Regions from separate parts of the Pseudarthrobacter kochi genome, predicted to be linked through region 2. Evidence: predicted binding sites of a transcription regulator. Region 2 holds the regulator's gene; the other holds the start of a gene.
What was found. Region 2 encodes LexA, which represses DNA repair genes until DNA is damaged. Its sites were predicted from a motif close to TCGAACANNTGTTCGA; they were not measured.
Positions count from the first base shown of each region.

Region 1: the regulator LexA is predicted to act here: its motif matches at 1,516-1,531, upstream of uvrA (excinuclease ABC subunit UvrA).

Region 1 is NZ_JBVAYV010000005.1:76,447-79,851, reverse strand. Features, by position in the region: gene ACZY0Y_RS04480 (ABC transporter ATP-binding protein) at 1-1,067, shown strand, start outside; gene ACZY0Y_RS04475 (GntR family transcriptional regulator) at 1,064-1,456, shown strand; gene uvrA (excinuclease ABC subunit UvrA) at 1,615-3,405, shown strand, end outside.
Region 2 is NZ_JBVAYV010000003.1:51,554-54,958, reverse strand. Features, by position in the region: gene ACZY0Y_RS02420 (ATP-dependent DNA helicase) at 1-788, shown strand, start outside; gene lexA (transcriptional repressor LexA) at 857-1,606, opposite strand; gene ACZY0Y_RS02410 (LysM peptidoglycan-binding domain-containing protein) at 1,966-2,475, shown strand; gene ACZY0Y_RS02405 (histidinol-phosphate transaminase) at 2,554-3,405, shown strand, end outside.

The DNA.
Region 1 (3,405 bases), on a different contig from region 2:
TGTCCGGCGTCGTTCAGCCCCTGATGGTGCTGGTGTCCAACCTCAACTACGTCGCCGTCGCCGTCGTCGGCGCCCTCCAGGTCCTGGCCGGAGCCATGACCATCGGCGGCCTGCAGGCCTTCATCCAGTTCAGCAGGCTCTTCAGCCAGCCGATGGGGCAGATTGGCGGCATGCTGACCCTTCTGCAGTCCTGCCTCGTGTCGGCCGGGCGGGTCTTTGAGCTCCTGGATGCGCCGGAGATCCCGGCCGAGACTGCCGCCGGTGCGGCGCCGGCCCGTGCGGGCGATGCACCGCCCGACGCCGCCGGCCGGGTCGCGTTTGAGCATGTCACCTTCGGCTACAGCCCGGTCTCGCCTGTGGTCCAGGACCTGTGCTTCGCGGTCGAACCCGGCCAGACCGTGGCGATCGTGGGGCAGACCGGCGCCGGCAAGACCACCGTGGTCAACCTCCTGATGCGCTTCTACGAACTGGATTCCGGCCGGATCACGGTCGACGGCGCGGACCTCGCCGAGCTGACCCGCGACGAACTTCGGGCCAACTTCGGCACGGTGCTGCAGGACGCCTGGCTCTTCACCGGCAGCATCCGCGACAACATCGAGTACGGCCGGCCCGGCGCGGGCGATGCCGAGATCGTCGCCGCGGCGCAGGCCAGCCATGTGGACCAGTTCGTCCGGGCCCTGCCCGGCGGCTACGCCACGATGCTCGGCAACGACGGCGACTCGCTGAGCCGCGGCCAGCGCCAGCTCATCTCGATTGCCAGGGCGCAGCTGGCAGGCCGCAACATCCTGGTCCTCGACGAGGCCACCAGTTCGGTGGACAGCCGCACCGAGGTGCAGATCCGGCAGGCCATGCGGCGTCTCCGGCAGGGACGCACCAGCTTCGTCATCGCCCACCGCTTGTCCACCGTCCGGGACGCTGATCTAATTCTGGTCATGGACCAAGGACGCATCGTTGAACAGGGCACGCACCGCCAACTCATTGCCGGGGGCGGTTTCTACCTGAAACTGTACGAGGCGCAGTTCGCCCGCCGCGAACAAGGCAAGCCCGCCCGGGAGACGGGAAAGTGACGTCCATCGAAGCATCAACCTCGCCGTTCCCCGGTGCCTGGCGACCCAATCCGGGCAGCTCTGTCCCGCTGTTTGACCAGCTCCGGCTCACCATTATTGAACGGGCCGACAACGGGACCCTGGCGCCCGGAACCAAGCTCCCTGCCGTCCGGAGCCTTGCCGGCGAACTGGGCGTCGCGCCGCACACGGTGGCCCGGGCCTACAAGGAACTGGAGGCGGCCGGCGTCGTCGTGACCAGGGGCCGGAACGGGACAGTGGTGTGCGCCCGGGACGAGGCCTGGAGTTCACTTTCCGCTGCCGCGGCCGGGTTCGCCGGTGCTGCGAAGGCCCAGGGCGCCAGCTTCGCCGAAGCCGTGCAGTTGCTGGCCGCCGCCTACGACCGGGAGTAACTCTCCGGTAGCACATCGTGCGGCGTTTCCCGGCCGGGGGCGCAGCCGGGAATAGAAATTCGAAGAAGTTTTCGATTAGCATTGATAGCGTGCCTAAAGCCGTAGCTGAAGATCCAGCCGTTGATTCCCAGCCCACCGTTCAAATGGGCTCCGTTCCGATGAGTCCGGCAAAACCCGGCCGCGGGGAGGACTCCCGCCCCGCGGTGAAGCGTCCGGACATGTCCCGGCTCGTCGTCAAGGGCGCGCGCGAACACAACCTGCGCAACGTCGACCTGGACCTGCCCCGCGATTCCATGATCGTCTTCACGGGGCTCTCCGGCTCGGGCAAGTCCTCCCTGGCGTTCGACACGATTTTCGCGGAGGGCCAGCGCCGCTACGTCGAGTCCCTCTCCGCCTACGCCCGGCAGTTCCTGGGCCAGGTGGACAAGCCCGACGTCGACTTCATCGAGGGCCTCTCGCCCGCAGTATCCATTGACCAGAAGTCCACCAGCAAGAACCCGCGCTCCACGGTGGGCACCATCACCGAGATCTACGACTACATGCGTCTCCTGTGGGCCCGGGTCGGCCGCCCGCACTGCCCGGTCTGCGGGGAGCCCGTCGCGAAGCAGACCCCGCAGCAGATCGTCGACCAGCTGCTGGAACTGCCCGAGGGGACCCGCTTCCAGATCCTGGCCCCGGTGGTCCGTGGCCGCAAGGGCGAATTCGTCGAGCTGTTCAAGGAACTCACTGCCAAGGGCTACTCGCGCGCCCGGGTCGATGACAAGCTGATCCAGCTCAGCGATCCGCCCAAGCTGGGCAAACAGTTCAAGCACACCATCGAAGTGGTCGTGGACCGCCTCGTGGTCAAGGAGGGCATCAGCCAGCGACTCACCGACTCGGTGGAAACCGCCCTCGGCCTGGCCGAAGGACGCATTCTCGCCGAATTCGTCGACCTCGACGCTGACGATCCCGAACGCATCAGGGCGTTCTCCGAAAACCTTGCCTGCCCCAATGAGCACCCGCTTGCAATCGACGAGATCGAACCGCGCTCCTTCTCCTTCAACAACCCCTTCGGCGCGTGCTCGGCCTGCAGCGGCATCGGCACGAAGCTCGAGGTCGATGAGGAACTCATCATTCCGAACGGTGAGCTGTCCCTCTCGGAGGGAGCAATCGCCCCCTGGTCACTCGGCACAGCAACCACAGAATACTGGAACCGTTTGCTCGGCGGACTCGCCAAGGAACTCGGTTTCTCGATGACAACCCCGTGGGACAAGCTCTCCGAGGACACCCGCCAAACCGTGCTGCACGGCAAGGACCATAAAGTTGTGGTGCAGTACCGCAACCGCTTCGGCCGGGAACGCAAATACAGCACAGGCTTCGAGGGCGTCATCCAGTACGTCCACCGCAAACACCTCGAAACGGACTCGGACTCGGCCCGGGACCGCTACGAGGAATACATGCGGCAGATCCCGTGCCCGGCCTGCAACGGCGCACGCCTGAACCCGGCGTCGCTCTCGGTCCTGATCAACGGCAAATCCATTGCCGAAGTCGCCGCCCTGCCGATGCGCGAGTGCGCCCACTTCCTGGACAACCTCGTACTGAGCGGCCGCGAAGCCCAGATCGCGAACCAGGTCCTCAAGGAGATCCAGGCCCGCCTGACCTTCCTGCTCGACGTCGGGCTGGAGTACCTGAATCTCGAGCGGCCTTCCGGCACCCTGTCCGGCGGCGAAGCCCAGCGCATCCGGCTGGCCACCCAGATCGGCTCCGGCCTCGTGGGTGTGCTCTACGTCCTGGACGAGCCGTCGATCGGCCTGCACCAGCGCGACAACCGCCGCCTGATCGAAACCCTGACCCGGCTGCGGGACCTCGGCAACACCCTGATCGTGGTGGAACACGATGAGGACACCATCCAGGAAGCCGACTGGGTGGTGGATATCGGACCGGGCGCCGGCGAACACGGCGGCATGGTG
Region 2 (3,405 bases):
GCCTGTTCGCGGACCACACCGTCATCCTGACCTCGGCCACCCTGGCGATCGGGTCAGCCTTCGAACCTGCTGCCGGCGGTCTCGGCCTGGTCGGACCCGGCGCCCCCAGCTGGACCGGGGTCGACGTCGGCTCGCCTTTCGAATACCCGAAACAGGGCATCCTCTACGTTGCGAAGCACCTGCCCAAACCCGGCCGCGGCACCTCTCCGGAAGCCCTCGACGAGCTCGAGAAGCTGATCCGGGCCTCCGGCGGCGGGGCCCTGTGCCTGTTCTCCTCCCGGCGCGCGGCGGAGGACGCCGCTGAGGCCATGCGGCCGCGACTGGACATGAGCATCCTGTGCCAGGGGGATTCGACCATGACGGCGCTCGTGAAGCAGTTCGCCGACGAACCGGACACCTGCCTCTTTGGCACCATGTCCCTATGGCAGGGTGTCGACGTGCCCGGGGCCTCCTGCCGCCTCGTCGTGATCGACCGGATTCCGTTCCCGCGGCCCGATGATCCCCTGATGACGGCGCGGTCCCGCGCGGTGGCCCAGGCCGGGGGTAACGGCTTTATGAGCGTTTCCGCGACCCACGCCGCCATCCGCCTGGCCCAGGGCGCCGGCCGGCTGATCCGCACAACGACGGACAGGGGAGTGGTGGCCGTGCTGGACTCCCGGCTGTCCACCGAACGCTACGGCGGATTCCTCCGCGCTGCCCTGCCGCCCTTCTGGCCCACCACCGACCCCGCCATCGCCCTCGCGGCCCTGGAACGGCTCGCGAAAGAATCCGGCCAGCCAGCCAGCTGACTACGGACGGGGGCGGGGCCGGGACGCGCGGGCCGCTGCTAGTGCTGCGGTGCTGGTGCCGACCGGTCCTAGAGGGAGCGAAGCACCGAGACGACTTTGCCCATGATCACGGCGTGATCGCCGAGGATGGGCTCGTACTGGGTGTTCTGCGGCAGCAGCCAGGTGTGGCCGTCGCGCTGGCGGAACGTCTTGACTGTTGCCTCGTCGTCCAGCAATGCGGCGACAATGTCGCCGTTGACGGCGTCGCCCTGCTGGCGCACAACCACCCAGTCGCCGTCGCAGATGGCCGCATCGATCATGGAATCTCCCGCGACCTTGAGCATAAAGAGTTCCCCGTGGCCCACCAGCTGGCGGGGCAGGGGCATGACGTCCTCCACGACCTGGTCGGCCAGGATCGGTCCGCCGGCGGCGATGCGGCCCACCAGCGGCACCATGGCGGTGTCGGTGGCGCTGGCCAGCTCGGACACGGACAATCCGCCCACTGTGCGCAGCCCGCCGGACTTCGCGGCCCCGGAAATCTTTGGGGTTCCCTCATCGAGGGTCAACGGCATCAGCACTTCCATGGCCCGGGGGCGTTTGGGATCGCGCCGCAGGTAGCCAAGTTTTTCCAGCTGTGAGAGCTGGTGGGTGACGCTGGACAGGCTGGCCAGTCCCACGGTGTCGCCGATCTCGCGCATGGACGGCGGATAGCCGTTGTCGGTGACCGAGCGCTGGATGGTTTCCAGGATCTTCTTTTGCCGGACGGTGAGGCTCTTGGGGGGCCGGGCTGCCTGCGGGGTTCGCTGGGTGGCCCTGCCGCCAGTGGCTTGTGCTGCCATGTTCGCCAACGCCTTTCCGTTCCGCCCGGCCGCCGTGGCTGCGGATGCCGGGAACTTCCGGCCTGAAATGTCAGACCCTGCTGATCAACTGCAGAAGTGGTTGTTCTTTGACTCAAACGTAGGCCAGCCACACCGCTTTTTCAAACATTTGTTCTAGCGAGTCTCGACAATGTTCGTCAATAAGTGCTAAAACAGAACAAGCAAGGTTCGAATATGTGTTCTAGTCATTCTCTGTTTGAGGCTGGGGCACTGCTCGGGCACAGCGCGACGTTCGGTTCTTTGTTCGAAGGTTAGACCGGTTGGCGGCAAGCAGGTGGAGTACGCCGGGCGGCACAGTATGGTCCAGGAGGGCTCAGTTCATGTCAGCATCAAGCGCGTTTCACGACACTTTCGGCCGCGACGCATTCGGCAACTACGGCCGGCCCGACGGCGGTGCATCCGTCGGCGGGTATGCGCCGGCCAACCAGGACAGCTCCATCAGCCGGGACAGCTCCATCAGCCGGGACAGTTCCATTCGCCGGCACAATCCCGCAGCGCCCGCACTGCGGGTGCGGCAGGCGCCGCTCAAGCTCACCCGGCGGGGACGCTTCGTCTTCATCGGCGTGCCGCTGATCCTGCTGGCCGCCCTCATCCTGTCCTTCAGCGGCTTCCTTAACGCGCCCGCCAAAGCGGCGGAATCCGCCTCCGAGCTGTCACTGACCCCCACGGTCACCGTGACAGTGCAGCCGGGCGAGTCACTCTGGGCCATCGCCGAAGCCGTGGCGCCGGAGCGCGATCCCCGCGATGTCGTGACCGATATCATCCAGCTGAACAACCTCGACGCCGCCCGCGTCGTGCCGGGCCAGGCCCTCTTCATCCCGTCCAAGTAGCGCGTTCGACCCCGTCAGCCGGGCCCTGCGGGGCGTCACAGTTTCGGGGCCCGCGGCGATCTCACTTAAACTAGTGAGGTGACTGACCAGTTAGAGCGCCTGAACCGACTTCCCCTCCGGACCAATCTGCGCGGCCTGACGCCCTACGGCGCGCCGCAGCTGGAGGTCCCCATCCTGCTCAACGTCAACGAGAACACCCATGGTGTCCCGGCCGATGTTCGGGCTGCCATCTCCGAGGCCGTCACGATCGCCGCCGCAGGCCTGAACCGGTATCCGGACCGCGAATTCACCGAGCTGCGCGAAGCCCTGGCGGAGTACCTGGGTCACGGACTGGGCGCCGACAACATCTGGGCCGCGAACGGCTCCAACGAGGTACTCCAGCAGATCCTCCAGGCCTTCGGCGGCCCGGGCCGCACCGCCCTTGGGTTCCCTCCCACCTACTCCATGTACCCGCTGCTGGCCGCCGGCACGGACACCGGGTACATCGTGGGCGTCCGCGCCGACGACTACGGACTGAGCGCCGAGTCGGCCGCCCGCCAGGTCCGCGAACTCCAGCCCAACATCGTCTTCCTGTGCTCCCCGAACAACCCCACCGGCACGGGCCTGGGGCTCGACGTCGTGGAGGCCGTGTACGAGGCCGGCGAAGCCAGCCAGACCATCGTGATCGTCGACGAGGCCTACCACGAGTTCGCCCACGACGGCACGCCCAGCGCCCTCACGCTCCTGCCCGGCCGGGAACGGCTGATCATCTCGCGCACCATGAGCAAGGCCTTCGCCCTTGCCGGTGCCCGTGTCGGCTACATGGCGGCTGCGCCGGAGGTCACTGACGCTCTGCGCCTGGTCCGGCTCCCATACCACCTTTCGGCCATCACCCAGGCGGCAGCCCTGGCCGCCCTGCACCACCGGGTCGCGCTGATGGCAGACGTCGAG